DNA from 2 places in the Gryllotalpicola daejeonensis genome. Region 1 is predicted to be linked to the other one. Evidence: predicted binding sites of a transcription regulator. Region 1 holds the regulator's gene; the other holds the start of a gene.
What was found. Region 1 encodes HspR, which represses chaperone genes until heat shock. Its sites were predicted from a motif close to AAGTTGAGTCNNNNNGACTCAACTT; they were not measured.
Positions count from the first base shown of each region.

Region 2: a site for HspR is predicted at 3,884-3,908, ahead of ABD736_RS13270 (Hsp20/alpha crystallin family protein). Genes of this name have one in related genera too.

Region 1 covers NZ_BAABBV010000001.1:2,072,469-2,088,527, reverse strand. Annotated here, with positions in the region: gene ABD736_RS10155 (alpha/beta hydrolase) at 1-846, shown strand, start outside; gene ABD736_RS10150 (permease prefix domain 1-containing protein) at 925-2,271, opposite strand; gene ABD736_RS10145 (PadR family transcriptional regulator) at 2,268-2,666, opposite strand; gene dnaK (molecular chaperone DnaK) at 2,853-4,715, shown strand; gene ABD736_RS10135 (nucleotide exchange factor GrpE) at 4,720-5,406, shown strand; gene ABD736_RS10130 (DnaJ C-terminal domain-containing protein) at 5,502-6,488, shown strand; gene ABD736_RS10125 (heat shock protein transcriptional repressor HspR) at 6,530-6,961, shown strand; gene ABD736_RS10120 (hypothetical protein) at 6,971-7,447, shown strand; gene ABD736_RS10115 (DEAD/DEAH box helicase) at 7,562-11,029, shown strand; gene ABD736_RS10110 (class I SAM-dependent methyltransferase) at 11,026-12,261, shown strand; gene ABD736_RS10105 (NAD(P)H-hydrate epimerase) at 12,308-12,982, shown strand; gene ABD736_RS10100 (hypothetical protein) at 13,013-13,423, shown strand; gene ABD736_RS10095 (hypothetical protein) at 13,482-13,895, shown strand; gene ABD736_RS10090 (zinc-dependent alcohol dehydrogenase family protein) at 13,985-15,040, opposite strand; gene ABD736_RS10085 (hypothetical protein) at 15,133-15,588, shown strand; gene ABD736_RS10080 (carbohydrate ABC transporter permease) at 15,673-16,059, opposite strand, start outside.
Region 2 covers NZ_BAABBV010000002.1:74,829-90,887, forward strand. Annotated here, with positions in the region: gene ABD736_RS13250 (uracil-xanthine permease family protein) at 1-431, shown strand, start outside; gene ABD736_RS13255 (APC family permease) at 526-2,439, shown strand; gene ABD736_RS13260 (alpha/beta hydrolase) at 2,408-3,406, opposite strand; gene ABD736_RS13265 (hypothetical protein) at 3,387-3,809, opposite strand; gene ABD736_RS13270 (Hsp20/alpha crystallin family protein) at 3,938-4,405, shown strand; gene ABD736_RS13275 (response regulator transcription factor) at 4,474-5,169, opposite strand; gene ABD736_RS13280 (sensor histidine kinase) at 5,198-6,493, opposite strand; gene ABD736_RS13285 (MmpS family transport accessory protein) at 6,664-7,317, shown strand; gene ABD736_RS13290 (NADP-dependent oxidoreductase) at 7,330-8,286, opposite strand; gene ABD736_RS13295 (S9 family peptidase) at 8,311-10,446, shown strand; gene ABD736_RS13300 (hypothetical protein) at 10,517-11,173, shown strand; gene ABD736_RS13305 (6-phosphofructokinase) at 11,371-12,396, opposite strand; gene ABD736_RS13310 (CYTH domain-containing protein) at 12,437-13,078, opposite strand; gene ABD736_RS13315 (hypothetical protein) at 13,159-13,392, shown strand; gene ABD736_RS13320 (DEAD/DEAH box helicase) at 13,440-15,605, opposite strand; gene ABD736_RS13325 (DUF6804 family protein) at 15,806-16,059, opposite strand, start outside.

The sequences.
Region 1 (16,059 bases):
GACGGCGTGCAGGACGAGCCGATCTTCAAGCCGGAGATCGATGAGGAATGGATCGAGATCCCCGGCGGCCCGAGCGGCACCGTCAAGGTGCGCATCGTGAAGCCGGCCGGTGCGACCGGCGTGCTGCCCGTCATCCTCTACACGCACGGCGCCGGCTGGGTCTTCGGCGATGCCCACACGCACGACCGCCTCGTGCGCGACCTCGCGGTCGGTGCGAACGCGGCCGTCGTCTTCCCCGAATACGACCGCTCGCCCGAGGTGCGCTACCCGCACGCCATCGAGCAGGTGTGGGCGACCGCCCAGTGGGTCGTCGACTCAGGCGCCGAGAAGAACCTCGACGGCTCGAAGCTCGCCGTCGCCGGCGACTCGGTCGGGGGCAACATGACCGCGGCACTCACACTGCTCGCCAAGGAGCGCGGCGGCATCGACATCGCGGGCCAGGTGCTGTTCTACCCGGTGACCGACGCGAACTTCGACACCGCCTCATACGAGGAGTTCGCCGAGGGCTACTTCCTCACCCGCGAGGGCATGAAGTGGTTCTGGGACCAGTACACGACGAGCGAGGCAGACCGGGCGCAGATCACGGCGTCGCCGCTGCGCGCGACGCTCGAGCAGCTCGCCGGCCTGCCGGCGGCGCTCGTGATCACCGGCGAGGCCGACGTGCTGCGCGACGAGGGCGAGGCGTATGCCGCGAAGCTGCGCCGCGCCGGCGTGCCCGTCACGGCGGTGCGCTACCAGGGCATCGTGCACGACTTCGTGATGGTCAACAGTCTGCACGACACCTTCGCCGCGAAGGCCGCGGTCGCCCAGGCGGTCGCCTTCCTGAAGGACGCGCTCGCCGCCTAGCCGCGTGCGCCACTGGCTTCCGCAATGCGCTGCTCGGATCCGAGTGGCGCACAGCGGAAGCTGGTGGCGCAACCGCGGTCAGGCGAAAGCGAAGATCGGGGGCAGGGCGACCGCTGCGGCGATCGCCCAGCCTCCGTAGACCGGCAGGTAGCCGGTCTGCCACGCGAGAAGGCGGCGGGTCGAGGCATCCGCTCGGAAAACACGGCGACCGAGCAGCCAGGCCGAGCCGGCGAGCCCGACCAGCAGCACGAGGTTCACGCCGAGCGCGACCACCCGGTTCGGCGTGAACCCGCCGTCGCCGATGCGCCCGATCATCGCGGCCAGGGCGAAGCCGTTGAGCGCGAACGCGGCGATGACGAGCAGCAGCTGCAGGCGCTCCGTCCAGCCGGGGCGCGCGGTCGGGGGCTGGGCGGACAGCACGTAGAGCACGAGCCCCGTGACGACCACCAGCAGCACGTCGACGATGATCAGCACCTCGCGGTAGGCGCCGAAGCCGCCGGTGACGATGGCGCCGGCCAGCATCGCCAGCACCGCGATCGTGAACAGCGGGGTGAACACGCGGCCGAGCACGGGGGCCATGTTCTCGATGACCTCCTGCTTCGAGTCGACGAGCCACGCCGCGACGACGCCCGCCCCCGCGGCTCCGAACGGCACGACCCACTGCGCGAGCACGACGCCGGGGTCGATTCCGAGTGCCGAGAACACCGCGGCTGTGATGCCCATGAGCACCCCGCCGCCGAGGGCGATGAGCGCGAAGTAGACGAACCACTCGCCGGTGAAGCGCACGAAGTCCATGCGCCCGGCGGCGGTGCGCCACCCCGCGCCGGCGTAGACCAGCCCGACCAGCAGCCACAGGGCCACGGGCGCGTGCAGGCTGAAGATGATGGCGGTGTCGCTCGAGTTGCCGAAGGGGTAGGCGAAGGCGAGCACGAAGAGCAGGGCGAAGCCGACGGCGGATGCCGCGATCAGGGCGACAGGCGGGCGCGTGCGCCACGCGATCGAGGCGGCCAGCGCGGCGAGCGCGAGGATGCCGCCACCGAGCAGCGCCGGAAAGGCGGGCGCCCCGAGAAGCTCGGGCAGCTTGGCGAGGATCGCGGCCAGCGCGGCGAAGCCGATCATGATCACGCTGCCGTCGATGCGCCGCCGGCGGGCGGGCGCGCCCGCCATCACGAGCTGCTTCCACAGCCGGCGCGAGTTCTCGCGGGCGTACTCCCCCGCGATCTCGTCCTGGCGGCCCATGCGCTTGACGGCGATGAGCACGGCCTCGTCGGCGTCGAGCCCCGCGGTGCGAAGCTCGTCGATCTGGGTGCGCAGGTGGTCTTCGAGCTCGTCGACGTCGCCGGCGGAGAGCGAGCCGCGTGAGACGAGATAGGCGCGCCACGAGGCGATCGCCGCCTCGGGCTCGAGGGAGTCTGCGGCGCTCACAGCGCCACCGCCGTGGTCGGCCGGGCCGCGGGTGCCGGTGTCGGCAGCAGGCCCGCGAGCGCCATGCCGAGCCCGCGGAACGCGTGGGTCAGCGTGCTGACCGCGGTCGACCACTGGCGGCGGTGCTCGGCGAGCTCGTCGCGGCCGGCGTCCGTGATCGCGTAGTACCGGCGCTTGCGCCCGGTCTCGGCCTGGCCCCAGTGGGACTCGACGAGCTCGGCACCCTCGAGTCGGTGCAGCAGCGGGTAGAGCAGGCCGTCGGTCCACTCGATCTCGCCGCCGGAGAGTTCGCGCACCCGCGCGATGATCGCGTAGCCGTAGCTCTCGCCCTCGCTCAGGATCGCGAGCACGAGCGGCGCGGAGGTCGCCGCCATGAGGTCTTTCGCCAGTCGCATGCGGACACCATACCTCGCAGTGCTAGGTATGGGAAGAATCTCGGCGGCTGAGAAGTTGATACGAACGGACTCAACTTTGCAGGGTTCCGATTGACAGGCATCCGGCACTCTGAAAAAGTTGAGTCTGGGCGGCTCAAGCAAGCTGCTCCCGCAGGCTTCTAGTAACAACAGCAGGAGGGCCAACAAATGGCACGTGCAGTAGGTATCGACCTCGGAACCACCAACTCCGTGGTCTCCGTTCTCGAGGGTGGCGACCCCGTCGTCATCGCCAACGCGGAGGGCTTCCGCACGACCCCGTCGGTCGTCGCGTACACGAAGGACGGCGAGGTGCTCGTCGGCGAGACCGCCAAGCGCCAGGCTGTGACCAACGTCGACCGCACCATCTCCTCGGTCAAGCGCCACATGGGCACCGACTGGAAGAAGGAGATCGACGGGAAGCAGTACACCCCGCAGGAGATCTCGGCGCGCATCCTCGCGAAGCTCAAGCGCGACGCCGAGCAGTACCTCGGCGACACCGTCACCGACGCCGTCATCACGGTTCCCGCCTACTTCAACGACGCCGAGCGCCAGGCCACCAAGGAGGCCGGCGAGATCGCGGGCCTCAACGTGCTGCGCATCATCAACGAGCCGACCGCTGCGGCGCTCGCATACGGCCTCGACAAGGGCAAGGAGGACGAGCTCATCCTCGTCTTCGACCTCGGTGGCGGCACCTTCGACGTCTCGCTGCTCGAGGTGGGCAAGGACGACGACTTCTCGACCATTCAGGTGCGCGCGACCGCCGGTGACAACCGCCTCGGCGGCGACGACTGGGACCAGCGCATCGTCGACCACCTGATCAAGAAGTTCAAGGAGTCGACCGGCGTCGACGTCGCGAACGACAAGATCGCGCTGCAGCGCCTGAAGGAGGCCGCGGAGCAGGCGAAGAAGGAGCTCAGCTCGTCCATGAGCACGAGCATCCAGCTGCCCTACCTCAGCCTCACCGAGAACGGCCCGGCCAACCTCGACGAGACCCTGACCCGCGCGCAGTTCGAGCAGATGACCTCTGATCTGCTCGACCGCACGAAGAAGCCGTTCCAGGACGTCATCAAGGAGGCCGGCATCAAGGTCTCCGACATCGCGCACGTCGTGCTCGTCGGCGGCTCGACCCGCATGCCCGCCGTCTCGGCGCTCGTGAAGCAGGAGACCGGCGGCCAGGAGCCCAACAAGGGCGTGAACCCCGACGAGGTCGTCGCCGTGGGCGCGGCCCTGCAGGCGGGTGTCCTCAAGGGCGAGCGCAAGGACGTTCTGCTCATCGACGTCACCCCGCTGAGCCTCGGCATCGAGACCAAGGGCGGCATCATGACCAAGCTCATCGAGCGCAACACGGCCATCCCGACCAAGCGCAGCGAGACCTTCACCACGGCGGACGACAACCAGCCGTCCGTGGCGATCCAGGTCTTCCAGGGCGAGCGCGACTTCACGCGCGACAACAAGGCGCTCGGTACCTTCGAGCTCACCGGTATCGCGCCGGCGCCCCGCGGCATCCCGCAGATCGAGGTCACCTTCGACATCGACGCGAACGGCATCGTGCACGTGTCCGCCAAGGACAAGGGCACCGGCAAGGAGCAGTCGATGACCATCACCGGCGGCTCGTCGCTGCCGAAGGAGGACATCGAGCGCATGGTGCGCGAGGCCGAGGAGCACGCCGCCGAGGACAAGCGCCGCCGCGAGTCCGCCGAGATCCGCAACTCCGCCGAGCAGCTCGTCTACTCGAACGAGAAGCTCATCAAGGACAACGAGGACAAGCTGCCCGAGGACGTCAAGTCCGACGTGCAGGGCGACGTCGACGCGCTGAAGACCGCGCTCGCCGGCGAGGACGACGAGGCCGTGAAGACCGCGTTCGAGAAGCTCTCGCAGAGCCAGCAGAAGCTGGGCGAGGCCATCTACGCGCAGGGCCAGGCCGAGCAGGCCGCGGGCGCGCAGGCGGGCACGGATGCCCCGGCCGATGACTCCTCTGACGAGGACGTCGTCGACGCCGAGGTCGTGGACGACGAGGACGAGAAGAAGTAAGGCGATGACGGACGAGAACAGCGACAAGCACGAACAGCGCGAGGAGCCGATCGTCCGCGACAAGCGGCGCATCGACCCCGAGACCGGGAAGCTGCGCCAGCCGGAAGCCACTGAGGGGGACGAGGCTGGGGCCTCGTCCCCTGAGGGGGCCGCAGGCGAGGGCTCTGCCGATGCGGCAGCCGAGCAGCCCGAGGGCGGCGAGAGCCGCGAGGGCGGTGACGACGAGCTGTTCGTCGAGGACATCCTCGCGGCAGCCGAGGCCGAAGAGGCCGACCCGAGCGCCGAGCACCTCGCGGATCTCAAGCGCGTGACCGCCGAGTACGCGAACTACCGGCGTCGCACCGAGGCCGAGCGCGAGCAGGTGCGCGAGCGCTCCGTGCGCGACGCCGTGAAGGTGCTGCTGCCCGTGCTGGACGACCTCGACCGTGCCCAGAAGCACGGCGACCTCGAGGGCGAAGGCGCGTTCCAGACGATCGCCGCGAAGCTGCGCGGCGCCGTCGAGAAGCTCGGCGTCAAGCCGTTCGGCGAAGTCGGCGAGGTCTTCGACCCGCAGCGGCACGAGGCGATCTTCCAGCAGCCGACGCCCGGCGCGACCGAGACGACCGTGCTCGAAGTCGTCGAGACCGGCTACACGATCGGCTCGACCCTGGTGCGCGTCGCACGCGTCGTGGTCGCCACCCCATCCGAATAACCCTTGGCCTCCATTCGGCTTCGCGGAGTCGGCCGGCGGAGCACCCGTCGGTCGACTCGCGAAGCGAATGGAGACCTTCTCTCTAAGGAGGCGCGTTGGCCAGTCAGGACTGGTTCGACAAGGACTTCTACAAGGTGCTCGGCGTCTCGAAGGACGTCTCAGACGCCGAGCTGAAGAAGACCTATCGCAAGCTCGCGCGGCAATACCACCCGGATTCGAACCCCGGGGATGCCGCCGCTGAGGCGCGCTTCAAAGAAATCAGCGAGGCGTACTCGGTGCTCTCGGACCCGGAGCAGCGCCGCGAATACGACCAGCTGCGCGCCATGGGCTCCGGGGCGCGATTCACCGCCCCGGGCTCCGGCGGCGCGGGCGGCTTCGAGGACGTCTTCGGGTCGATGTTCGGCGGCGGCCGCCCGGGTGGCTTCAGCTACCAGTCCGGCGGCGCCGACTACGACGACCTGCTCGGCGGCCTCTTCGGCGGCGGTCGGTTCGGCCAGTCGTCCGGCGGCTTCCGCGGCTACGGCGGCCCGACCCGCGGGCAGAACCTCGAGGCGTCGACGACGCTGGACTTCCTCGCGGCAACCCGCGGCGAGACGCTGAGCCTGACCGGCGCAGGCGGCAAGCCCATCAAGGTGAAGATCCCGGCGGGGGTCTCGGACGGCCAGAAGATCCGCCTGCGCGGGCGCGGCTACCCGAGCCCCGACGGCGGCGAGGCGGGCGACCTCATCCTCCAGGTCGCCGTGCGCAAGCATCCGGTCTTCGAACGCGACGGCCTGAATCTGCGACTGAACGTCCCCGTGACCTTCATCGAGGCGGCACTCGGCGCGACGATCGAGGTTCCGACGCTCGAGGGCCCGCCGGTGAAGCTGAAGGTCGCGCCCGGCACGCCCTCTGGCCGCGTGCTGCGCGTCAAGGGCCGCGGCGTGAAGACCGACAAGGGCACGGGTGACCTGCTCGCCGTCGTACAGGTGGCGGTGCCGTCGCACCTCTCGGCCGAGGCCGAGAACGCGCTGCTCGACTTCGCGAAGAAGCTGCCGAAAGAGAACCCGCGGGAGGACCTGCTGGCGCGCGCCCGCCAGTGAGGTAGAACGAGCCGTAGAGGCAGAACGAGGAAGTGGCCACCATGGACGTCGATCAGGACACGCCGCTGTTCGCGATCGCCGCTGCGGCGGAGCTCGCCGAGCTGCACCCGCAGACCCTGCGCCAGTACGACCGCCTGGGCCTGGTCGAGCCGACTCGAACGGCGGGGAAGTCGCGACGCTATTCGCTGCGCGACGTCGCGCAGCTTCGCGAGATCGCGCGGCTGTCTGCAGAGGGCGTCTCGCTCGAAGGCATCCGTCGCGTCCTCTCGCTCGAGAACGAGGTGCGGGCACTGCAGCAGCGGGTGCGCGAACTCGAGTCGACGCTCGCCGACGCCCTGCTGCAGCGGCGGGGCGGGCGCGTCTTCGCGTCGGGAGTGACGGGCGAGGTCGTGCCGATGCGCGCGGGTACCCGCACCGAGCGCCGCGACCAGGTGGTCGTCTGGCGGCCGTGGGGCCCCTTCGACGACCGTTAGAGTCGCTTCATGACCGACGCGCCTGAGGACGACGAGTTCTATCGAGCCCTCGCCACCCTGCCGTCCGTCTACTTCCACCCCGTCGCGAATGCGCGCGGCACCCGCTCGACGTGGGAGCACATCATGGGGCCGCGCATCGCGCGCCGCTATGCGCGCATGCAGCTGCTGTTCGGCATCGCGATTCAGCTGTATGTCTGGGGATTCGTCGGCGGAATCCTGCTCGTCGTCATCGGGTCGTTCGCCATCGGCCCGGGTGCGGCGATCCCGATCGGCGTGACGCTCGGCCTGCTCGCGATCTTCGTCGGGCTCGTGCTCTACTACGTGGGCTTCGCCTCGCGCCGGGGCGCGGTCACCGAGTTGCTCGAGTTGGTGCGTCGCGTGAACCCGCGCATGAGCCGGGGCGAGCTGACCGAGTACCTCGACTACGACCCGAGCAGGTTGCGCACCATCGCGCTGCTGAACCCCGAGGTCTTCCCGCCGCGCTGACGCCCCGATGAGATCTGGCGGTACGAAAGGCGCGCTCGCGCGCGGGTGAACGTGCATTCAGCCCCCCAGATCGTTCGAAGGCCGATGTCGGTGCGGCATGGAAGCATGAGGGGCGTGTCTGCCGAGCGACTTCCCGCCGTCGCGCTCACCTATGTGCGCGAGTTCGTCGGCGACGCGGCGTTCGAGCGCGCGCGGCCGTATGCGTCGAACGGGTCGGTGCTTCGACTGACGTGGGATGCCGGCGAGCGAGTGCTCGACGGCGTGGTCGCCGGCACCGAGCCGCGGCCCTACACGTGCGAGGTCTTCCTGACAGAGCAGGGTGGGCGCTGGCATCCGGTCTCGTCGCTGTGCACCTGCCCCATCGGCACGCGCTGCAAGCACGCGGCCGCGCTCATGCTCGCGAGTGCGCGGGGCGAGCGAGACCTGCCCAGCGTTCGCAACCCGCTGATGCCCGCTGTTCCGCTGGGGGCGTCGGCGGCTGCGGCGTCGGCTGCGGCGGCGCCGGCGCGCTCACCCGAGCGGCGGCCCGAGCCCCGCGCTCCCGAGTGGCGGCGGATTCTGACGGGGTCGACCGGCGCCGGCGTGGGCGCTGGTGCCGCAGTGACCTCGCCGACCGTCGCGCACCCGCCGAACCCCGAGCGCACCGTGCCGCTCGCGCTGCAGTTCGAGGTGCGTGAGCGGGTGCGGCGCAGCCTCGGTCGCTGGGGGCACGCGAACGAGACCACCCAGACCGCGACCGCCAAGTCGAGCGGGCTGCTCGTGATCACCCTGCGCATCGCCAGCCCCGGCGCCCGCGGGTGGGTCGCGGCCGAGACCGACTGGTCGAAGATCGGCTACGACCTCTCCGGCTACCGCTATGACCCGCATCAGGCGCGGTGGTTCGGCGAGTTCGCTGCGCTCGCACGCGCCAGTCAGCCGCGCTACATCGGGCAAGACGCGAAGCGGCTCGTGCTGGAAGAGTTCGAGAGCCCGCTGCTGTGGACCCTGCTCGACGACGCCCGCGCCCGCGGCATCGAGCTCGTCGGCCAGAGCGGCTCGGTCGTTCGCGCTGACTCTGCGCAGATCTCCGCCCGCCTTGAGGAGAGCGCGCGCACGGGCGACGTGCGGGTGCTCGCCGGTGTCACGTTCGACGGAAAGTCGGACCCGAGTGAGGCGCCGGCCGCGGTCGGGGCGATCGGCCGCCACGGGCTGTTCTCGATCGAGTGGGTCGGCGCCAAGGAATCCGTCATCAGGCTCGGCCCCCTGGCGCACCCGCTCGGCGCCGAGGCGAGGGCCCTGCTCGAGGCAGGCGAGCTGGTCGTTCCCGCATCCGATCGCGACGAGTTCTTCACCGAGTTCTATCCGCGCCTGGCCGATGTCGCCTTCGACGGCGGCGGCAGCGTCGAGCTGCCCACCCTCGAACCGCCGACGTTGGTGCTGACGCTCGGCTTCGAGCCCGAGCACGCGCTGCGGCTGATCTGGGAATGGCAGGGCGACACGCACGACGCCCTGTTCGAGGTCGCGGTCGGGCGCGAGGTGCGGCGCGTGCTCGACGCCGGCGAGACGAAGGCCGGCTACCCCGACACGACGGTGCTGCGCGAGTTCGACGCGGCCGACTTCGTCGAGCGCGTCGTGCCCGAGCTCGAGCAGCTCGAGGGCGTGCGCATCGAGACCATCGGCAAGCGCCCCGACTATCGCGAGCTCACCGAGGCGCCGACCTTCACCGTGCGCGCCGTCGAGAGCGACGAGCGCGACTGGCTCGATCTCGGCTTCACCGTGCAGATCGGCGACTACACCGTGCCGTTCGGGCCGCTCTTCAAGGCGCTCTCGGGCGGCAAAGCGCGCCTGATGCTCGTCGACGGCACGCACTTGAGCCTCAATCGGCCCGAGTTCGATCGCTTGCGCGAGCTGATTGCGGAGGCCGGCGAGCTCAAGGAGTGGGAGACCGGCAAGCTGGCCCTGCACCGCACGCAGGTCGAGCTGTGGCGCGATTTCGAGGACCTGGCCGATTTCTCAGAGGCGACGCGCGCCTGGCAGGACCAGGTGAAGGCATTGACGGATGCCCCGCCGGCGGCGCCCTCGCCACCTGCCGGTCTGACCGCAGAGCTTCGTGAGTACCAGCTCGCGGGGTTCTCGTGGCTGTCCTATCTCTACGAGCACCGGCTGGGTGGCATCCTCGCCGACGACATGGGGCTCGGGAAGACGCTGCAGACCCTCGCGCTGATCCTTGCCTCGATCGGTGAGGAGCCCGCGGAGCTTGCGACCCTTCGAGACGCGACGCTTCGCGGCGCTCCTCAGGACCCGCGCGCGTCTCGAAGCGGTGCCCCCTGGCTCGTCGTCGCCCCGGCATCCGTCGTCTCGAACTGGGTCGCAGAGGCCGCCAGGTTCGCGCCCGGCCTGCGCGTGGCATCCGTCACCCGCACTCAGCTGCGCGAGAAGAACAAGCTCGCCGATCTCGCGAACGGCCACGACGTGATCGTGATGTCGTACAACCTGTTCCGGCTCGACTTCGACGACGTGGAAGACGTGCGCTGGGCGGGGCTCGTGCTCGACGAGGCGCAGTTCGTGAAGAACCATCGCAGCCGCGCCCACGAGTGCGCGAAGGCGCTCGATGCTCCGTTCAAGCTCGCGATCACGGGCACTCCGCTCGAGAACAACGTGCTCGAGCTGTGGTCGATTCTCGACATCGTGGCGCCGGGGCTGTTCCCGAGCATCCGGCGCTTCACCGAGCAGTACGTGCGCCCGCTGTCGCACGTGCGCGGGCCCGACGTCGTGCCGGCCGGCATCTCGACCGCCGACGCGCAGCGGGTGATCGCCAGGCTGCGCCGGCGGGTGCGGCCCTTCCTGCTGCGGCGCACCAAGGCGCTCGTCGCGCCCGAGCTTCCTGCCAAGCAGGAGCAGGTCATCAGGGTCGAGCTGGCGCCGAAGCACCGGCGCCTCTACGAGCAGTTCCTGCAGCGCGAGCGGCAGAAGCTGCTCGGGCTGGTCAAGAGCGACCTCGAGAAGCAGAAGTTCATCCTGTTCCGCTCGTTGACGCTGCTGCGCATGCTCGCGCTGGATGCCTCGCTGATCGACGAGCAGTACGCGGGGGTGCCGAGCGCGAAGCTCGACGCCTTGCTCGAGAACCTCGACGAGGTCGTGGCAGAGGGCCACCGCGCGCTCGTGTTCAGCCAGTTCACGTCGTACCTCGGCCGCGTCGAGCAGCGTCTCGAGCAGGCCGGCATCGACTACGAGTACCTCGACGGCTCGACCACCAACCGCGCCGAGGTGATCTCACGGTTCAAGTCGGGCACGGCGCCGGTGTTCCTCATCTCGCTCAAGGCCGGCGGCTTCGGCATCAACCTGACCGAGGCCGACTACGTCTATCTGCTCGACCCGTGGTGGAATCCGGCGTCAGAGGCGCAGGCCGTCGACCGCGCGCACCGCATCGGTCAGTCGGCATCGGTCAACGTCTACCGCCTCGTCGCCGATGGCACCATCGAAGACAAGGTGATGAAGCTGCGCGACGAGAAAGCCGAGCTGTTCGGCCAGGTGCTCGACGACGATGGCACCTTCAGCGAGCTGCTCACGGCAGACGACATCGCGGGGCTGCTCGAGCTGTGAGCGACTCTCTCGATCTGAGTGCGCTGCGCCGCTGGCCCGACATCGAAGCGCCGAACCTTGTCGCCGTCGATGCGGCCGATCGGCTGCTGCTCGACACCGCCGCGGTCGTTCTCGCCACGCCCACCAGTGGTGCGGACTCACCCGATGCGGTCGCGCCAGGATCCGTAGCCATCATCGGCGATGCGTTCGGCGCGCTCACGCTTGGCGCCGTTTCGCTCGGCGCCAGCCCGGTGCGGGTTCACCAGGACCCGCTGCTCGGTGAGCGGGCGCTGGCCGCCAATGCCGACCGGCTGGGGTTCTCGGATTCGTTCACGTCGCTCGGGCTGGTTCCGGAGCTGGTGGCGGATGCCTCACTGGTGCTGCTGCGCCTGCCGAAGTCGCTCGACCAGCTGGATGAGTGGGCGGCCCTGATCGCCGAGCATGCCGTGCCCGACGTGGTCGTGTTGGCCGGCGGCATGGTCAAGCACATGACGCTCGCGCAGAACGACGTGCTCGGCCGGCACTTCGGCGAGGTGCGGGCGGGCCTCGCCCGCCAGAAGGCCCGCGTGCTGACGGCTTCGGTCTGCATTCGCGCTGCGCGCGAGTCGGCCAGCGAAACGCCGAGCGCTGGTGGGCACCGCGAAGCGGAGCGCGCTGATCGACTCGGCGAAGCGGAATGGAGATCCCGCTGGCCGAAGACCGCCGTCATCGACCCGCCCGGCATCATGGTCTCCGCCCACGGCGGAGTCTTCGCCGGCGCATCCCTCGACATCGGCACCCGGTTCCTGCTCGACCACCTGGCCGACGCGAACCCGCGGGCCACGACCGCGATCGACCTCGGGTGCGGCACGGGAATCCTCGCGGCGGCGCTCGCGTCAGCACGCCCCGGCCTGCGGGTGCTGGCCTCTGATCAATCGGCTGCGGCCGTGGCATCCGCTCGCGAAACGATGAAACTCAACCACCTCGACGACCGCGTCACGGTCGTGCGCGACGACGCGCTCGGGTCGCTGCCCGATGCGAGCGCTGAGCTCATCGTGCTCAACCCGCCGTTCCATTCCGGTACGACGGTGACGGCAGACGTCGGCATCCGCCTGATCACGGATGCCGCACGCGTGCTCGCCCCCGGCGGCGAGCTGCGCGTCGTCTTCAACTCCCATCTGCGCTACCAGCCGACGCTGCGGCGGCTCGTCGGCGAGACGCGCCAGGTCGCGCGCAACGCGAAGTTCACGATCACGAGTTCACTGAAGTCATGACGTGCTGTGGTGACGATGGGGACGTGCTGCTGAACGGGCTCTGTCGATGAAGGGCTGGGGTGCGCAGCAGGTGCGCGACGCCGAGGCACCGCACCTGGCTGCGGGCGAGCCGCTGATGGAGCGCGCGTCCGCCGCGCTGGCACGTGAATGCGATCGGATGCTTGAGGGCGAAGGCGTCTCGCCCGCTCACGCACGGGTGGTCGTGCTCGTGGGCGGTGGCAACAACGGCGGCGATGCGCTGTTCGCGGCCGCCACGCTCGCGCAGCAGGGGGCGCGCGTCGAGCTGGTGCGTGCGTCGAGCCGGGTGCATGAGGAAGGTCTCGCCGCCGCGCTCGCCGCCGGTGCCACCGTCGTGTCGGGCGGGGCGGCGAAGCTCGCGGCATCCGCCGATCTCATCGTCGACGGGATTCTTGGGACGGGGACCAGCGCCGACCCGCGACTGCGCGGAGACGCCCGAGAGCTGGTGGCGGCGATCGCCGCTGCGAAGCCGTCGGGTCTGGTGGTGGCGGTCGACATTCCGAGCGGCATCCACCCCGACAGCGGCGAGGTGCCCGACCCGGCGGCGGTGCTGCGTGCCGACGTCACGGTCACGTTCGGCGGCGCGAAGGCCGGCCTGCTTCTGCCTCCGGCGCGCGACTTCGCCGGCGAGGTCCGCGTCTACGACATCGGCCTCGCCGCCGACCTCGAGAAGCTGACCCCGCTAGTGGAGGTGGACGCCTGACGCTCGAGCCGCCACACTCAGCGTGAGGAGGTGGCGATGACCACGCGGCGTCTGACCGTCACCGGCTGGATCGTGTGCGGCGGGCTTCTACTGACCGGCGCCTTTTTCGGCGTGGGGTCCGCGATTGCCACGTTGATCGCCTACTTCGTGTTCGGGCTCGTTGCTCTATATCGCCGGGAGCGTCACCGCGGCAGCTGGGGCGGCTTCTGGTGGGCGGCCGGTGCTGCTGTCGGCACGGTCGCCGCCGGCGCGGGCGCATTCGTCTGCTTCGCGACGGCGTTCGACCTTGCCGACGACTTCCAAGCGGTGCCGCCGTTCGTGAGCGTCGGCTTGATCGGCTTCGCGGCACTGGCGGTCGCCGGTGTCGTGGCCTTCTCGGTGCTGGTGCTTCGCGGCGCGAGCCCAAGCTCCGCGCCGAGGGGGGCCGTAACGGCTGAATGAACGCGGATTCGCCCTTCATGGCACCCCTCGGCGAAGCATCCAGCACGCGGGCGCACGAGTGACGGCACGGCGGCACGCCCTCAGCGGGTTGATTGCAGGCGCCACGCTTGTGGTTCTCGGTACGGCGTGGTTCGGGCCGAGCATCCTGCCATTCGGGATCTGTCTTTATTTCGGGGTTGCATTGGTCGCCCTACGCCGGCGGGCGCGCGAGTTCGGTGAGTGGGCGCGATTCTGGCCGGCGCTCATCTGCGCCGTCGTCTCGTCTGCGGCGTGCTTTGCCGCCGGAGTGGTCTTCGAAGTCGCGCTCGATCTCAGGCACGACTCCGGGGTCGTTCCCGCGGCATTGCGCATCGCCATCGTCGGGCTCGCGGGTCTCACGCTCACCGGCATGGTGATCTTCGCGATTCTGGCGCTTCGTGTTCTCTCGAGACGTGCCGAACTGCGGGAATTGCTCGCTCGATCCCGCAGTTAGGCACGTTTCGGCGCGGATGGCGCGTCGCGGGCGGGGCAGGGCGCAGACGGGCGCAGCGGCACGGCACGCGACTCCCGCCCACGCATCCCTCACGCGGTCAGGATGACCTTCAGGGCCTTCGTCTCGGCGGCGCGACCGAAGGTGTCGTAGGCCGACAGGATGTCGTCGAGCGCGAAGTGGTGCGACACGAATCCTGCGACGTCGAGCTTCCCCTGCGCGAGCAGCTTGATGAGCATCGGCGAGGTGTCGGTGTTGACCAGGCCGGTCGTGACGGTGATGTTCTCGATCCACTTCTGATCGAGGTTGAACGTCACGGGCGCTCCGTGCACGCCGACATTGGCAACGTGGCCTGCGGGCCGCACCAGCTCGAGCGACATGTCCCAGGTGCGAGGAATCCCCACGGCCTCGATCGCGACATCAACGCCGAGCCCGTCCGTCAACGCGAACACCTGCTCCCTCCAATCGGCATCCGTCGCGACGACGCCGTCGGTCGCCCCGAAGCGCTTCGCCTGCTCGACCCGGTTCGCGTCGGTGTCGATTGCGATCACCCGTGACGGCCCGTAGAGCCCCGCGGTCGCCATTGCCGCCAACCCCACGGGCCCCGCGCCGATCACCGCGACGACGTCGCCGGGCGCGACCGCCCCATAGCGCACCCCGATCTCGTGCCCCGTCGGCAGAATGTCGCTGATCAGCACCGCCAGTTCGTCCGGCACGCCCGTGGGCACGCGGTACAGCGAGGTCTCGGCGAACGGCACGCGGACGTACTCCGCCTGGGTGCCGTCGATCAGGTGCCCGAAGATCCAGCCGATGCCTGGGGCACCCTCGTCTGCGCGGCAGTGCGAATACACGCCTCGCTTGCAGAAGTCGCACTTCCCGCAGGCCGACACGCACGAGATGATCACGTGGTCGCCGACGGCGAGATCGGTCACGGCTGAGCCGACCGCCATGATCGTTCCGACGCCCTCGTGGCCCAGAATCCGGCCCGGCGTCACAGCGGGAACGTCGCCCTTCAGAATGTGCAGGTCGGTGCCGCAGATCGTCGTCGTGTCGATCTTCACGATCGCGTCGGTCGGTTTCAGGATGACGGGGTCGGGCACCTCCTCCCACGACTTCTCCCCAGGGCCGTGGTAGACGAGTGCCTTCATGTTGCGCCTCCTGCGCGGGCGGTCTCGAGAGCCCGCACGGCGCTGAAATTACCCTGTCAAGCCCGACGCGGCCAGCGCCCGACGCTCCTAACATGGCCGCCATGGATACGGCCAACGAGAACACGGACATGTCCAACCACACCGGGCGTGAGGGCCAGCCCGAGGCCGGCCGTGAGAACGAGGATGCGGTGCACAAGGCGCCCACCACCGACACGGAAGCCCAGACCCCCCACGACAACCCGGTCGCCAACGGCGTCGCGAAGGCGACGACCTGGATCGACGACAAGCTCGTCCCGATCCTCGGCCCCTCGAACCTCGGCCCCTACGAGCTCGACGAGCGCGACGACCCGAACCCGGGCGTCGTCGACGAGCTGTGCCCGGTCTGCCACCATGCGGTCAGCCGCCACGAGGTGCACGTCGACGAGGCGACCGGCCACACCTACCGCATCTGCCCAGAGAGCGGCGCGAGCTACGAGATCGATGCGCATGCACACACCCACGCCGCAGGCCGCGAGCCCGACACACTCGACGGCCCTGTGCTGAGCTAGTCGGACTGATCCTCGAGAGGTGCGCGGATGCCACTGGCATCCGCGCGCCTCGCGCGATCAAACGGGGATGCCACTGGCATCCCCTTACTTGATCGCGCCCAGCGACAGACCCTGCACCAGCTTGTCCTGCGCGGCGAAGCCCGCGGCCAGCACGGGCAATGAGATCGCGATCGACGCGGCGCACACCTTCGACAGGAACAGTCCCTCTGACGTGACGAACGACGTCAGGAACACCGGCGCCGTGTACGAGGTGGTGCTCGTCAGCACGCTCGCGAAGAGCAGCTCGTTCCAGCTGAAGATGAAGCAGATCAGCGCCGTCGCGATGATGCCGGGCGATGAGAGCGGCACGATGATGCGGCGGAACGTGAGCAGCAGCCCGGCGCCGTCGACTTGAGCCGCCTCGATCACTTCGAGAGGGATCTCGGCGAAGAACGACCGCATCATCCAGACCGCGATCGGAAGGTTCATCGA
Region 2 (16,059 bases), on a different contig from region 1:
CCGTCATCGCCGGCATGTTCGGCGGGTCGGGCACGACCACCTACGGCGAGAACATCGGCACCATGGCGGCGACGCGCGTCTATTCGACGGCGGCCTACTGGGTGGCCGGCGTCATCGCGATCACCCTCGGCCTCTGCCCCAAGATCGGCGCGATCATCTTCTCGATCCCCGCCGGGGTCCTCGGCGGCGCGACGATCGCGCTCTACGGACTGATCGGCGTCATCGGCATCAAGATCTGGATCGACAACAAGGTCGACTTCGCGCGCCCGCGCAACCAGTTCACCGCGGCGATCGCCCTGGTCATCGGCATCGCGAACGTCACCCTGACGCTCGGGAAGGTGCAGATCACCGGAATCGCCTTCGGCGCCATCGCGGCCGTCGTCATCTACCACGTCATGACCTGGATCGGAACGCGGCGCGGAACCGCGTGAAGATCCAGATCGCCCGAAAGCGCGCTCCCGTAACATCTGGCCTGTGACCAACGACGCCGCCCGCCCCACCGCGCGGGAGTGGTTCCTGACCGGCATGACCGACATCCGCGGCACGCAGGTCGGGCCGCATTCCGCGGAGGCCGAGAAGCCGGCGTCGTGGTGGCGGGTCATGTGCCTCACCGGCCTCGACTACTTCTCGACGCTCGGTTACCAGCCGGCGATCGCGGCGCTCGCGGCCGGTCTGATCGCGCCGTTCGCGACGGTCGTGCTCGTGCTGCTCACCCTGTGCTGCGCCCTGCCGGTCTATCGCCGGGTGGCCCGCGAGAGCTTCAAGGGCTCCGGATCGATCGCCATGCTCGAGCGCACCCTGCCCTACTGGTGGGGAAAGCTGCTCGTGCTTGCACTGCTCGGCTTCGCGGCGACCGACTTCATGATCACGATGACGCTCTCGGCGGCCGACGCCACCGCCCACGCCATCGAGAACCCGCTTACGCCGACGTGGATGTCGGGCACCGGCTGGCAGATCGGCATCACGCTGTTCCTGCTCGCGATCCTCTCGGCGGTCTTCCTGCGCGGGTTCCGCGAGGCGATCGGCATCGCCGTGGTGCTCGTCGCGGCCTACCTGCTGCTGAACGCGGTCGTCGTGATCGTCGCATTCGCGCACATCGCCGATCATCCGGTGCTGGTCGACGACTGGTGGTCGGCCATGTTCCGCCAGAACGGCAACTGGGCCCAGATCATCGGGATCTCGCTGCTGGTCTTCCCGAAGCTCGCCCTCGGCATGTCGGGCTTCGAGACGGGCGTCGCCGTCATGCCGCAGATCAAAGGCGGCCCGCACGACACGGCGAAGCTGCCGATGGGGCGCATCCGCGGCACGCGGCGCCTGCTCGGCACCGCCGCGGCCATCATGAGCGTGTTCCTGATCACCTCGAGCATCACGACGACCCTGCTGATCCCGCAGAAGGAGTTCCAGGCGGGCGGTCAGGCCAACGGCCGCGCCCTCGCCTATCTCGCCCACGAGTACCTCGGGCCTGCCTTCGGCTCGGTCTATGACGTCTCGACGATCGCGATCCTGTGGTTCGCCGGGGCCTCGGCCATGGCCGGCCTGCTGAACCTGGTCCCCCGATATTTGCCGCGTTACGGCATGGCACCGCAGTGGGCGAGCGCGGTGCGCCCGCTCGTGGTCGTGTTCGGACTCATCGCCTTCCTGATCACGATCGTCTTCCGCGCGAACGTCGACGCGCAGGGCGGCGCCTACGCGACCGGCGTGCTGGTGCTGATGTGCTCCGCCGCCTTCGCCGTCACCGTCTCCGCGTTCCGGCGCCGTCAGCGCAAGCGCGTCTGGGCGTTCGGCTTCGTCACCGTCGCCTTCCTCTACTCGACCGTCGTGAACGTCATCGAGCGGCCGGACGGCGTGCGCATCGCCGCACTGTTCATCCTCGCGATCCTGATCATCTCGCTGGCCTCGCGCGCGAAGCGCTCGTTCGAGCTGCGCGCGTCGTCGGTGACCTTCGACCCGGTCGCCGAGGCGTGGCTGCAAGAGGATGCCGAGGACGAGTCCGGCGTCATCCGCATCGTGGCGCACGAGCCGGGCCCCGACACGAGGGACGAGTACAGCGACAAGAGCAGGTCAGAGCGCTACTTCAGCCACATCCCGCAGGGGGCCAGGCTGCTGTTCATCGAGGTGCTGCCGAAGCCGCGCACCAAAGAGGACTCCTCCGACTTCGTCGAGGATCTCGAGGTGAAGGGCGTCGAGAAACACGGCTACCGCATCCTGCGGGTCGAGTCGATCTCGATTCCCAACGCGATCGCCGCGGTGCTGCTCGAGATCCGCGACCAGACCGGCATCGTGCCGAGCATCTATTTCCAGTGGAACGAGGGCAACCCGATCTCCAACATGGCGCGGTTCCTGCTCGACGGCACGGGCGAGATCGCCCCGGTGACGCGCGAGGTGCTGCGCGAGGCCGAGAAGAACCCTAAGCGCCGGCCGATCGTGCACGTGAGCTGACCTGGGCGATGAAGTTCTGCAGGCGCTCGTACACCTCTGCTGATTCCGGATGCCCGGCATCCTGCTGCCACGTGTGCTCGGTGTTGCGTGAATCCCAGCCGTAGCTGACGAATTCGACGGGGATGCCCGCCCGCTCCGCCGCCTTCGCGAAGTTGACGTTGGCGTGATAGAAGATGTCGCGCTCGCTCGTCGTGACGAGCACGGGCGGGAAGTTCTCGTCGACCCATTCGATCGGGCTGAGCCACCGCGAGGCCCTCTGCAGCGAGGCCGGCTTCATGCGGTGCCGTCGGTAGCCCGGAAGAAGCATCCGTACGAAATCGTGGCTCATGATGAAGCCGGGCTCGAACACGACCGAGAAGTCGACGGCGCCGCAGTGCAGCACGAGCCCGCCGATCTCGTCGCGGGTGACGGCGGGCCGCAGCCGGAAGTGGGAGGCGAGCTCGGGGCGCGTCGTCGTCGCCGCCAGGAGCGCGGCGATCTGCGCGCCCGCAGAGTCGCCGCCGAGCACGATCGTGCTCGGGTCGCCGCCGTGCTCGGCGATGTGCGCTACGACCCAGCGCAACGCCTCGTTCGCGTCGTGCAGCATGTGGCGCATGCCGAAGCCGCCGCCGCGCAGCCCGGCGCGCCGGTAGTTGACGTTGACGACGACGATGCCGGTGGATGCCTGCACCGCGCAGTACTTCGTCAGGGCTGACTTGTCGCCGCTGGTCCAGCCGCCGCCGTGGAAGTAGACGTAGACCGGCAGCTTCTCGGTCGCCCCCGACTCGCGACGCGGGGTCAGCACGTCGAGCCGGTGGCCGTAATGGCGATCGCCGACGTAGTCGATGTCGAGCAGATAATCGACCGTCCGCACCGGAGTGGCGTTGAGTCTGCGCGACTGCAGCGGTGCGAACGGCAGCATCATCGCCGTCCACAGCCATGGCCCGACCGGGAACGGCGCCGAGCGGCTACCGGAGCGCCGCGACATCGATCAGCGCCAGAAGAGCGAGGGCGTAGGCGGTTTCCGCAGCTGCGGCGTCGAAGACGGCCTCGCCCGTGTCATCGTCACCACGGGTGGTGACGCGCCACCCGCCGTCGGGCAGCGTCGTCAGCGACCGGAACGAGGCGCCGAGGCGCTCGCGCAGCTGGTCCTCGCGGGGCAGCCAGAGCGCCTGCTCGAGCGCGACGGAGTCGAGGGCCCACTCGGTGGTGCCGTTGAAGCCCAGGATCGTTCCAGTGTCGAACTCGTGCGGTTCGACGGTCATATCCGAGACCGTGAAGGTCTCGTCCGAGGCGAATTCCGGGCCCTCTATGCGGAAGAAGTCGCCCGGAGCGGGATGCCATTCCAACCCGGCGTCCCGCAGCTGCCGGGCGAGTGAGCTCGCGATCACAGGCTCATTATTACGCCCGGAACCTGGAAGGAATGGATCTGGCACTCTCGGTGTTCGAGTGCTAATGTAAGTCACAGTTGAGTCGATGGGGCTCAACTTTGGGACTACTGAGTAAGGAGCTGATTCCTATGGCCATGAACTTCGACCCGTTCCGCGAGTTCGACCGCCTGGCGGGCTCGTTCCTCGACCGCCCCGCCGGTCCTCGGCTGATGCCGATGGACCTCTACAAGGACGGCGAGACCTACGTCCTGTCCGCTGATCTGCCCGGCATCGACCCGGGTTCGGTCGACATCGATGTCGACGGCCAGCTGCTGACCATCCGCGCCCAGCGCACCCTCGCCACCGGCGACGGCGTGAAGTGGCTGACGCGCGAGCGCCAGGGCGGCACCTTCCTGCGCCAGCTGAGCCTCGGCCAGGGCATCGACACCGAGAACATCACCGCCGACTACTCGAACGGCGTGCTCTCGATCACGATCCCGATGAGCGAGAAGGCCAAGCCGCGCAAGATCGCGGTGAACTCCCGCGCCGAGACCATCCAGCCGGCCGTCGAGAGCAGCCACGCAGAGGGCGCTCACGTCGAGACCGCCGACGCCTAACTCGCAGTGACGGAAAGACCCCGGTTCACCGGGGTCTTTTCTTATGCAGGCGGGATGCCCGGCAGCCACTACCCGAAGCCGACGGGGCCGAACCCCGCACGCTCGACCAGCACGCAGACCAGCGCCCGGTTGGCAGCGCCGAGCTTGAGGCGCGCCTGCTCGAGGTGGGTCTTGACCGTCGCCACCGACAGGTGGAGCTCGGCCCCGATCTGCTGGTTCGATGCGCCCGACGCGACGAGCACCGCGATGTCGCGCTCGCGCTCGGACAACGCCTCGAACCTCTCCCGCGCCTCCTGTCGGTGAGCCTCGCCGCGGCCGCTCACATAGCGGCGGATCAGCCGCGCCGTCGCCGCAGGCGAGACGAAGCCATCGCCGCGCGCCACCGTGCGCACGCCGTCGATCAGCTCGTGTGGCGGCTGGTCCTTCAGCAGGAATCCCATCGCACCAGCGACCAGCATCTGATCGACGATGTCATCGGTCGCGTAGCTCGTGATCGCGACGACGTTCGTCTGCACCTGCGCCAGCATCGTCTCGGTGGCCGCGGGACCGGCGACATGCGGCATCTGCACGTCCATCAGGACGACGTCGGGGCGGTGACGCCGAGCAGCCTCAACCGCCGCGGCGCCGTCGGGCGCCTGCGCGACGACCTCGAGGTCGGCCTGCGAGCTGAGGATCTCTGCCATGAAGCGGCGCGACATCGCATCGTCGTCGGCGATCAGCACGCGCCACGGTCGCGAGTCGGCGGGAAGGGGGTCAACACTCACGTCGCGAGCGTATCGACGGCCGCCGACATCACCCGGCGCTGCGCGACGAGGCGGGCTCGCGGTCGCTCCACGGCAGCGTCACGTCGACGATGAACGCGCCCGCGTGCTCGCCGAGCCACGCTGTGCCGTCGAGCTCGGCCACGCGCTCTCGGATGCCCTGAGTGCCGCGGCCGGCACCCGGCACGCGCAGCCCAGAAGGGGCGAGCGGGTTGCTGACGCGGATGCGCGCGCCGACCGTCGCGGCCGCCTCGAGGAAGAGCGACACTCGTGACCCCGGCGCGTGCTTGATCGCGTTCGTCAAGCTCTCTTGGACGATGCGGTAGACGGATGCCTCGAAGGCGGCGGTCGCCCGCTCTGCGTCTTCGATCAGCACGTGCGAGTCGATCACGACGCCGTTCTCGCGGTAGTGCCTGATCAACGCGCCCAGAGACTTCAGCGAGGCGCTGGAGGCGCTCGACGCGGCACCACCACCGGGCCCGGAGCTGCGCAAGCCGCCGAGGAGCACCCGCAGGTCTTCGAGCGCGGAATGCGCCTGCTCCCGAAGGCCGCGAGCGCGCGCCTTGAGCTCGGCAGGCCCGGCGCTCTCGGCCGTGAGCTCGAGGGCGCCGGCCTGCAGCGACAGCACCGACAGCCCGCTGGCCAGGGTGTCGTGGATGTCGCGCGCGACGCTCTCGCGCTCACGCTGGCGCGCCAACTCGATTCCGAGCTCGTCGGCGCGGCGGCTCTCACGCGCGGCGAGCCGTCGACTGGAATCCACCTCGACGCGCGTGCGCCCGTACAGGTAGGTGACCAGGGTCAGCCCGAGCGCCACGAGCGCGATCAGGACGGTGACGAGGTTCCAGACCGCCGGGTGTGCGGATGCCGTGCCGGCATCGGTCGTGAAGATATACGCCAGCGCGCCACCCCACGGGCCGACGAGCTCGCGAACCACGTACAGCCCGACACCGGCCAGACCGATCGCGGCCAGGCGCGTGGTGCGAGATCGCCACGCGAGAAGCGCCTGCAGTAGTCCGACGAGGAACAGCAGGTAGGAGACGCCGACGAGCAACAGCACAGCACCGGCGATCACCGTGAGCAACGGCACCTGCCGTCGCCAGAAGACGGTCACCCATGCGGCAAGCGCGACGAGGCACAGCAGCGTGCCGAACCCGGTGACCGTCAGCGTTCCGTCGCCGCCGGGGCCAGCCGCGCCGGGCACATTGATCACGCCGACGATGTCGACGACCGCGCCCATGATGAACAGCCCGGTCGACCAGCCGCCCGCGAGGACGCGCCGCAGGACGCCGCCGCGACGAGGGGCGGCCACGATCGGGGTCGAGGTCATGACGCGAGCGTAGGGGCGACCGACGACATCGCGCTCCAGCCACCGGGCCGACGATGCCAGCCGATCGGCTGGCGATCACGAGCCCGAAGGACGATCCGTGCGGCATGCGCGGCGCACGAGGGTGATCACGTCGCCGGAACACCCCGGCGCCACGTCGCCAAGGAGTACGCATGTCCGAGACCCAGTCCCCCGTTCCCCCGCAGGCGCCGGTCGGCGCGAACCCGCCTCAGGCGCCCCAGCTCAAGCGCCGAAGCGGCCTCGGCGTCGCAGCCCTCGTGCTCGGCATCATCGCCTTCGTCCTCGCCTGGATCCCGTTCGCGAGCTACGTCGCGATCGGACTCGGCGGTGTCGGGCTGCTGCTCGGCATCCTCGCGCTCGTCCTGCGCGGCCATCGGGGCGGAATCGCCGTCGCCGGCACGATCGTCGCGGGCATCGCCCTGCTGGCCGCGATCCTGATGACGGTCGTGTACGCCGCCATTTTCTCCGCCGCACAGTCGGTCGGTCACGATCTCGACAAGAAGGCGAACAAGCAGGTGACCGTCGTGTTCCAGGTCACGGGCACGTCCACCGACGCCACCGTGACCTACTCATCGGCCTCGGGGTCCGGCATGTCCCAGGCCACGGGTCAGAAGCTGCCGTTCTCGAAGACCATCACCGAGAAGCAGGGCCTCATTCCCGTCTATTCGCTCACTGCCACCAACGGCACGACCGGCGCCGATATCGCCTGCAAGATCACCGTCGATGGCAAGGTCGTCGCGCAGCAGACGAGCTCGGGACAGTTCGCCACGGTCGACTGCACGGCCACCCCGGACGCCGACAAGTAGTCCCACCGCCGCTCAGCGGGTCACGACGACGAGCTTGCCTCGCACGTGACCCGCTTCGAGCCGCGCGTATGCCTCGGCCACGCGCTCGAGCGGGTACACCGCCTCGATCGGCACCACGATCGAGCCGTCGGCGACCAATCGGACGATCTCGGCGAACTGCTGCATGGTGGCCTGCGGGTTGCCGACCCCCTGGGCGCCGCGGTGCCCGCGGGCCGCGATGGTGTTGATCCGCTCCACGGGAACTCCCACGGCGAGCGCGGCATCGACCGAGTCCGGCCCGTTGTTGTCGAGCGCGGCGGTGAAACCCTGGGGCGCGGCATCCTTCAACCGCTCCACCAGTCCGTCGCCGTACGTGACCGGCGTGACGCCCAGGCTGCGCAGGAAATCGTGGTTGTGCTCGCTGGCCGTGCCGATCACGGTCGCCCCGCGCAGCACGGCGAGCTGCGCGGCGATGAGGCCCACTCCCCCGGCGGCCGCGCTGACGAGCACGGTGTCGCCGGGGCCCGCACCGACGCGGTCGATTGCGGCGATCGCCGTGCGGCCCGCGACGGGCAGCGCCGAGGCCGTGTCGTAGTCGAGCGCGGCGGGTTTCTCGATCAGGATCCCGTCGCTGCCGGCATCCTCTGCAGCCGCCTTGATGATCACGAAATCGCCGATCGCGTGATGGCGGCGGCCACCGAGCACGGCGTCGCCGACCCGGAACCTGGTGACGCCCTCGCCGATCTCGTCGATGTCACCCGCGAAATCGAAGCCGACGCCGGCGCCACCGGGTATCGAGCCGGGGTCGGTGAGCCCGTAGTTCGCCGCGCTCTGCGCCGATCGCACGATCTTGTAGTCGACCGGGTTCAGTCCGTTCGCGCACACGTGCACCCGTACCTCGCCTGGGCCCGGGTGGGGCGGCTCCTCGTGCACGATGCGCAGCACCTCGGCCGTGGGGCCGAACCGGTCGAATCTCGCGAAACGGGCCATGCACGCAACGCTAACGTGGTCAAGGTGACCGACACCGCTCCCGTCGTGAAGAAGATCCCCACCGAGCGCACCTTCCACGGCGACACCGTCATCGATGACTACGAATGGCTGCGGGCGAAGGACGACCCCGAGGTCATCGCGCACCTCACCGCCGAGAACGCGTACGCCGAGAGCCGCAACGCGCACCTCGCCGGGCTGCGCGAGACGATCTTCACCGAGATCAAGTCGCGCACGCTCGAGACCGACCTGAGCGTGCCCGTGCGCGAGGGCGACTGGTGGTATTACTCGCGCTCGTTCGAGGGGAAGCAGTACGGCGTGCAGTGCCGCGCGCCGATCGCGAGCCCGGATGATTGGAGTCCCCCGCGGCCCGCCGAGGTCTCGGCCGAGGTGCCGGCGCTGCCCGGCGAGCAGGTGCTCTTCGACGCCAACCGGGAAGCGGAGGGACACGACTTCTTCTCGCTCGGCACCTTCGATGTGTCGGCGGACGGCACCCTGCTCGCCTACGCCGTCGACGTCGAGGGTGATGAGCGCTACACCCTGCGCGTCCGAGACCTCGCCACCGGCGAGGACCTCGACGACGAGGTTCCCGGCACCGCCGCGGGCGCCTTCTTCAGCCCCGACGGCCGTTTCGTCTTCTACACCACGGTCGATGAGGCCTGGCGCCCGGACACCGTGTGGCGGCACACGGTCGGCACGCCGGCATCCGACGACGCGAAGGTGTTCTACGAACCCGATGAGCGCTTCTGGGTCGGCGCCGGCCTCATGCGCAGCCGCCGCTTCATCGAAGTGGGCGCGTCGTCGTCGATCACGAGCGAATCCTGGCTAATCGATGCGGATGACCCGACCGGAGCGCCCCGCATCGTGTGGCCGCGCCGTGAGGGCGTCGAGTACTCCGTCGACCATGCTGTCGTCGCCGGCGAGGACCGGCTGTTGATCCTGCACAACGACGGCGCCCTCGATTTCGAACTCGTCGACGTGCCGGCATCCGACCCTGCCGCCACGCCTCGCGTGCTGATCGCGCACGACCCGGCAGTGCGGCTCGATGACATCGACGCCTTCGCCGAGCGCATCGTCGTCGAGTACCGGCGCGAGGGACTGACCAGGCTCGGGCTGATCCCGCTGACGGATTCCGGCTACGGGAAGCTCGTCGAGGTGCCGTTCGACGAGCCGCTGTACACCGTGCGCGCGTCCGGCAACCCCGAGTGGCGGCAGCCGACGGTCCGCCTGAGCTACGGCTCGCTCGTGACGCCGTCGACGGTCTACGACCTGGTGCCGGCCACCGGCGAGCTGCGGCTTCTCAAGCAGCAGCCCGTGCTCGGCGGGTACTCGCCCGAGCTGTACCAGCAGCGCCGCGAGTGGGCCGTCGCCGAGGACGGCACCCGCGTGCCGATCTCACTCGTGTACCGCCGCGACCTCGTGCCGCCCGATGAGCGCGGGCGACCCGTGGCGCCCGCGCCGCTCGAGCTCTACGGCTACGGGTCGTACGAACACAGCATCGACCCCGCGTTCGGCATCTCTCGACTGTCGCTGCTCGACCGCGGCGTCGTCTTCGCCATCGCGCACGTGCGCGGCGGCGGCGAACTCGGCCGCTCCTGGTACGAGAACGGCAAGAAGCTCGCGAAGAAGAACACCTTCACCGACTTCGTCGCGTGCGCGCGCCACCTGATCGACACCGGGTGGACGGCGCCGTCCAGACTCGTCGCGGAGGGCGGCAGCGCCGGAGGCCTGCTGATGGGCGCCGTCGCGAACCTCGCGCCCGAGCTCTTCGCCGGAATCCTGGCGGACGTGCCCTTCGTCGACGCTCTCACGTCGATCCTCGACCCGTCGCTGCCGCTGACGGTGATCGAGTGGGACGAGTGGGGCGACCCGCTGCACGATGCGTCCGTGTACGAGTACATGCGTTCCTACACGCCGTACGAGAACGTGAGAACGGATGTCTCGTACCCGCCGATCCTGGCAGTGACCAGCCTCAACGACACGCGCGTGCTCTACGTCGAGCCGGCGAAGTGGGTGGCGCGCCTGCGCGAGGTCGGCGCGGATGCGCAGCTGAAGATCGAGATGGTCGCGGGCCACGGCGGTGTCTCGGGCCGCTACAACGCGTGGCGCGAACGCGCGTGGGAGCTCGCCTGGCTCCTCGACCGCCTCGGCCTCGCCGCCTGAGCCCCAGCCCGCAGAGCTGCGCCTGTGGACAGCTGACGCGGCGTCGCGGCCGCTGCGCCACAGTGTGCGCATGCTGCGCTCCACAGGCGAATCCCCTCTGTGCTCCTTCGGCCACATCGCCACGCATGCCGAACTGCTGCGGACGTTCCATGGCCAGGAGTCGGCCATCATCCCATTCCGCATGGGCTACGGACGCACCGAACTGCTCAGGATGGGCGTCTACATCTGCTCGCACCTCACCGAAGAAGAGCGACTCGCGGCCTGGTGTGGCGGGCATCTGGACTGCGTCACGGTGCTCGCCGGGTTGGGCCTGCCGATAGCTGCCCCCGATCATCCCCACCTGCGCTTTCGGCGCGGTCAGCGCGGAGCCGCAGCTCGCTGGCGTGCCGATGCGCCTTTGGCTCGCGTGCATTGGAGCGGGCCGCGCACCCGCGTTCCATCGCTTGAAGCCACGAAGCGCTCAGCGCGCAAGGGAGGCCTGCCCGACCGCTTGCGGATGCCGTGGCGTGAGGCGTTGCGCCAAGCGATGACGACGTGCCTGACCTATGCCGAGAGCGGCGAACTGCTTGCTGCGATGTGCGATGACGGCTTCGCGGCCGAGGATCTCGCCCACGCGATCACCGTCGCTCCCCGTCGCGTGTACGTCGCGCTTCTCCGTCTCGGTGCGATTCCGCAGGACGTGCAGCGCATCGCCTCGGAAGCACTTGAACGAGAGCACCATTCCTAACCCGGAGAGCACCAATGGTGCACACTCCACACCAATGGTGCACAGTCAGCACCAATGGTGCTTGGTCGACACCAATGGTGCAAAGGCAACACCAATGGTGCAGAGTCAGCACCATTGGTGTCATCTGTGCGAGAAATGGGGCTCTAGTTCAACTCCGCTGAGGTCATGTGCTGGGGCCGCGGACCCGGCACGCGCGATCAGCCGAAGAGCAGGGCGGCCTCTTCCCAGCGGCGGCGCGGCACCGAATTCAGGCTGCGGGTCGCCTCGGTGATGCTGACGTCGACCACGTCGGTTCCACGCAGGGCGACCATCGTGCCCCACCGGGCCTCGGTCACCGCGTCAACCGCCGCCATGCCGAAGCGGGTCGCCAGCACACGGTCGAAAGCGCTCGGAGCCCCGCCACGCTGGATGTGGCCGATGACGGTGGCGCGCGACTCGATGCCCGTGCGCTCTTCGATCATCGGGGCCAGGATGTCCGCGATGCCGCCGAGAAGCGGGCGCCCGAACGGGTCGAGCCCCTTGTGCGAGTGCGCGCCGTCCATCGTCGGCAAGTGAAAACCCTCGCTGACGACGATCACCGGCGCACGGCCGCGGTCGCGCACCGATTCCACCCACTCGCAGATCTGCTCGATCGTCGTGCTGACCTCGGGGATGAGGATGGCGTGTGCACCGCCCGCCATACCGGCGTGCAAGGCGATCCAGCCGACGTAGCGCCCCATCACCTCGACGACCATGCAGCGCTGGTGGGACTCGGCTGTCGTACGCAGGCGGTCGATCGCCTCGGTGGCGATGCCGACCGCGGTGTCGAAGCCGAACGTGTAGTCCGTCGCCTGGAGGTCGTTGTCGATCGTCTTCGGGACGCCGACGATCTTCAGCCCGTCGTCGGAGAGACGCCGGGCGGCGGCCAGCGTGCCCTCGCCGCCGATCGCGATGATCGCGTCGATGCCGTTCTTGTCGAGCACCTTCTGAATGTTCTCGGGGCCGCCGCCGGCCTCATAGGGGTTGGTGCGGCTCGAGCCGAGGATGGTGCCGCCCTCCTTCGACAGGCCGCGCACACGGTGCCGGGGCAGCTCCATGAGGTCGCCCTCGACCACACCCTTCCAGCCCCAGCGGAACCCCACGAATTCGTGCCCGTAGACGCGGTCGCCCTTGAGGACGGCGCCCCTGATGACGGCGTTGAGTCCGGGGCAGTCCCCACCGGAGGTCAGAATTCCGATTCGCATGAAAGCTCCTTCTGCTTGGAGACTATCGACCGTTGGGGTCCTATCGAGACAGTCCGAGTGCCCGAGCCAGCTTCGACCCCGATGACGGCGGCTGCGCACCTGCGGCAACGAGGCGCACTTCGATCGCATCCAGGAGCGCGGCGCGATCGGATGCCTCGCCGGCGCTCCCCCCAGGAAGGAGTTCGACCTCCCACTCCTGCCAGCGTCGCTCGGTGCCCTGAGTCGCACCGGAGCGCAGGTCGGTGGCCACAACGTGATCATCGGCGAGCTCGACGAGAGCTTCGCCGTCGGCATCACGCAGCACGGTCGCGACCCGGTGGTTCTGGACGCGCGCGATCGGCACGAGAGGGCTGTCGCCGACGAGCCCGCCGAGCGCGGCGCGGACCTCCGCGGGAAGCTCTGCCCCCTCGCCCTCCCCCAGCGGGAACTGCTGCTCGCGGCGCCCTTCGGCAAGCGGCGGCCACTTGATGTGCCACCCGGCGTCATGCCCGCCCACGCGGCGCCGCACCGCGACGCGCTGCCCGGCGAGCGTCAGCTCGGGGGTGTCGAAGTACGTGGCGTCGAGGTCGAAGGCATCCGCCTCATCTGCGCTCGCGACGCGCCCCGCGCCGATCAGCGACGGCATGCGCGCGGCCGAGTCCACGTCGTACTTGCGCTCGATCTCGACGTCGCCACCGCTCATATGAACAGTCTGCGGCATCGTGCCGACCGAACCGGAATCGGGTATTGGCCTGCCGCGAGCCCCGGCGTAGCCTGCATCCCATGAGCGACAGCCGACTTGACGAATTCGACGATGACGACGTCGATCTCGAGGACGAGGCACCCGAGGACGTCGAGGACTACGAGCCCGAGACGGAGGCCTTCGACGAGGAAGACCTCGACCTCGACGACGACTTCGAGTCAGACGAAGAGGTCTTCCCCGACGACGAGCGCCCCACGGGTTACGGGGACGAGCTCGACGAAGAGGACGAGGAGTTCGACGACTTCGACGAGTGATCGTCCCCGCTGGTCGACTCGGCGCAGCCGAATGGAGACCGGCTGGCTCAGTCGAGCGCGTCGCGCAGCAGGGAGACCAGCGCGTCGAGCTGAACGGATGCCTCTGAGCCCGGCTCGACGTCGATGCCGTCGAGCGCCCGCAGCGCGAGGCCCTGCTTGGCGTCGATGAGCTCGGCGATCTTCGAGTCGATCGTCTGCGCGGCGATGATGCGCCACGCGGTGACCGGCTCCTCCTGGCCGATGCGGTGCACGCGGTCGATCGCCTGGGTCTGCTCGGCCGAGGTCCACGACAGCTCGGCGAGAACCACGTTGGACGACACTTGCAGGTTGATGCCGACTCCTGCGGCGGTGAGAGAGCAGACGACGACCGAGACCTCAGGGTCGTTCTGGAACGCGTCGATCGACTTCTGACGCTCGATGGCGCTCTGGTCGCCGCGGATCGACACCGCCTTCAGCTCGCGCGCCGCGAACAGTGCCTCCGCCTGGTCCATGACGTCGATGTGCTTGGCGAAGAAGACGACCTTGCCGGTCGAGCGGGCGAGCTGCGCCGCGTAGTCGGCCGCGAGGCCGGCCTTCGCCTGGCCGATGCGGCGCACCATCGTGAAGACGTTCTCGCCGGACTTGGCGTTCTTCGACTCCTCGAGCTCGGCGTGGGCGACGACCCTGATGAGGTGCTCGCGCCGGGCATCCGTGCCGCCTTCGACGTTCTCGCCCACGCCTGCGGCCAGCGCGCGCTGGTAGCGCGACACGAGGCGGCCGGCCAGCTCGCGCTCTGCGGCCTTGATCGAGCGCCCCAGCTCGTCATCGAGTTCGACGGGCATGTCGACGATGCGGCGAGAGGGCAGGTCTGCGGCGACGTCGATCTTGCGGCGGCGCACGATGCCGAGATCGATGACCGTCTCGCGCGCCTCCGGGTAGAACTCGTGGTCGGCGGGCGTGAGACCGGTCTCTTCGAGGCGGTCCATCAGCTCGCGCGTCGGCTTGGTGCCGTCGATCCAGCCGAGGAACTGCCAGATCGCCCGGAAGTCGTCGATGTCGTTGATCAGCGGGGTGCCGGTGAGCGCGATGAGCAGCGGCTCGCCGCCCGGGGCCGTCTTGCGGATCGTGTCGGCGAGGGCGAGCACGTGCTGCGAGCGCTGCGAGTGGAGGTTCTTGATGAAGTGCGCCTCGTCGACGACCATGCCCTTGAAGCCCATCTGGGCGATCCACGACAGGTGGCGGTCGAGCACCTCGTAGTTGACGATCACGATGTCGGCGAATGCGTCGAGGCCGGCGCCGTCACCGTGGATCACGGTGGCGCGGCGCTGCGGCGTCCACCGCTCGACCTCGCGCTGCCAGTTCATCTTGACGACGTTGGGCACGACGACGAGAAGCGGGTATGCATCGGCGACGGATGCCGCCAGCAGAGACTGCGCGGTCTTTCCCAGGCCGGGCTCGTCGGCGAGCAGGAAGGTGCGGTGCCCGAGGCGTGCTGACTCGACGAACTGCGCCTGGTGGTGCATGAGCTCCATACCGGGAGGCGCGTAGCGGTCGATCTTCGGGGCGGGCGGCAGCTCCATACTGGCGATGCGGCCGCCGGCGCCCTGCTCGAACGACTTGAACAGCGGTCCGAGCAGCTCCCACGAGTCGAGGCGGCGCCGCGGGGCCGGCCGGGCCTGCTCGGCGTAGCGCGAGAAGTCCGGCGCGAGGAACGGGTTCGACAGCTGACGCGCCTTCACCGACTGCGGGATGACCTGCTTCTCGGCGAGCTCGGCAGACAGCACAGGCTTGTTGTCGAGCACCTTGGGCTCTTCGACGACGATGATCAGGTCGTCGGGGCTGAGGGCCGTTCCCGACTCGAGCAGCCAGTCGCGGCGCATCTTCTGTGCGGCGGCCGATGGCGAGGCATCCGTCTCGAGGAGCTGGATGAGGCTCGTGTCGCGGGCCGCGGTCTTGGCGAGGATCTGCGCGATGCCGTCGAGCCGCTTCAGCTGCTCTGCGCGCTGCGCCTCGCTGAGCTCCGGGTCGGACTTCGCTCGGGCGCGCTCTTCGCGCATCAGCAGGGCGATGACCTGGAACTTGGTGCGGTTGGTCGGCCCGAGCTTCTTCCCGCCCTGGGCCTTTGCTTCGACCTCGCGCACGCGGCGCGCGAGGACGGGGATGAGGCCGTCATTGTTCTGATGACGACGCCCGGAGCGCCGCTGCTGTGCGACGCGCTCTCCGGTCTGGGACATGTGCCTCCACGAACGATCTGCGGGCCGACCGGGAGGACCCCGGGGATTCACCCGATGTGCTGGACGGATTCCGGGGCCGAGGCACGAACGAGCAGCGAGAGCCTCTCGGGCCGCGGCGGAACGGGAATCCGCGCGACTCCTATCCTACCTCAGTCGGGCGAAGCCCACCGGCACCGCCTGCCGCGACGGGCAGCCGCGCATCACGACGACGGCGTGACTCTGATGACCACGCCGGCTGCGATGAAGGTCGCGGCGCCGGCGATGCTCAACCCCTGGAACGCGATGTTCGGAAGCGGCAGCGGGAAGACCGGGTTCCAGATCACGACGATGGCCGCCATCGCGGGAACGAACCACCATTGCTTCCCCTGAATCGCGAACCAGCCGATGATGGCCGCGAGAATCGCCGCGGGGTATTCGATCCAGGTGTAGTTCTTGGTGCCGATGAGCGCGAGCC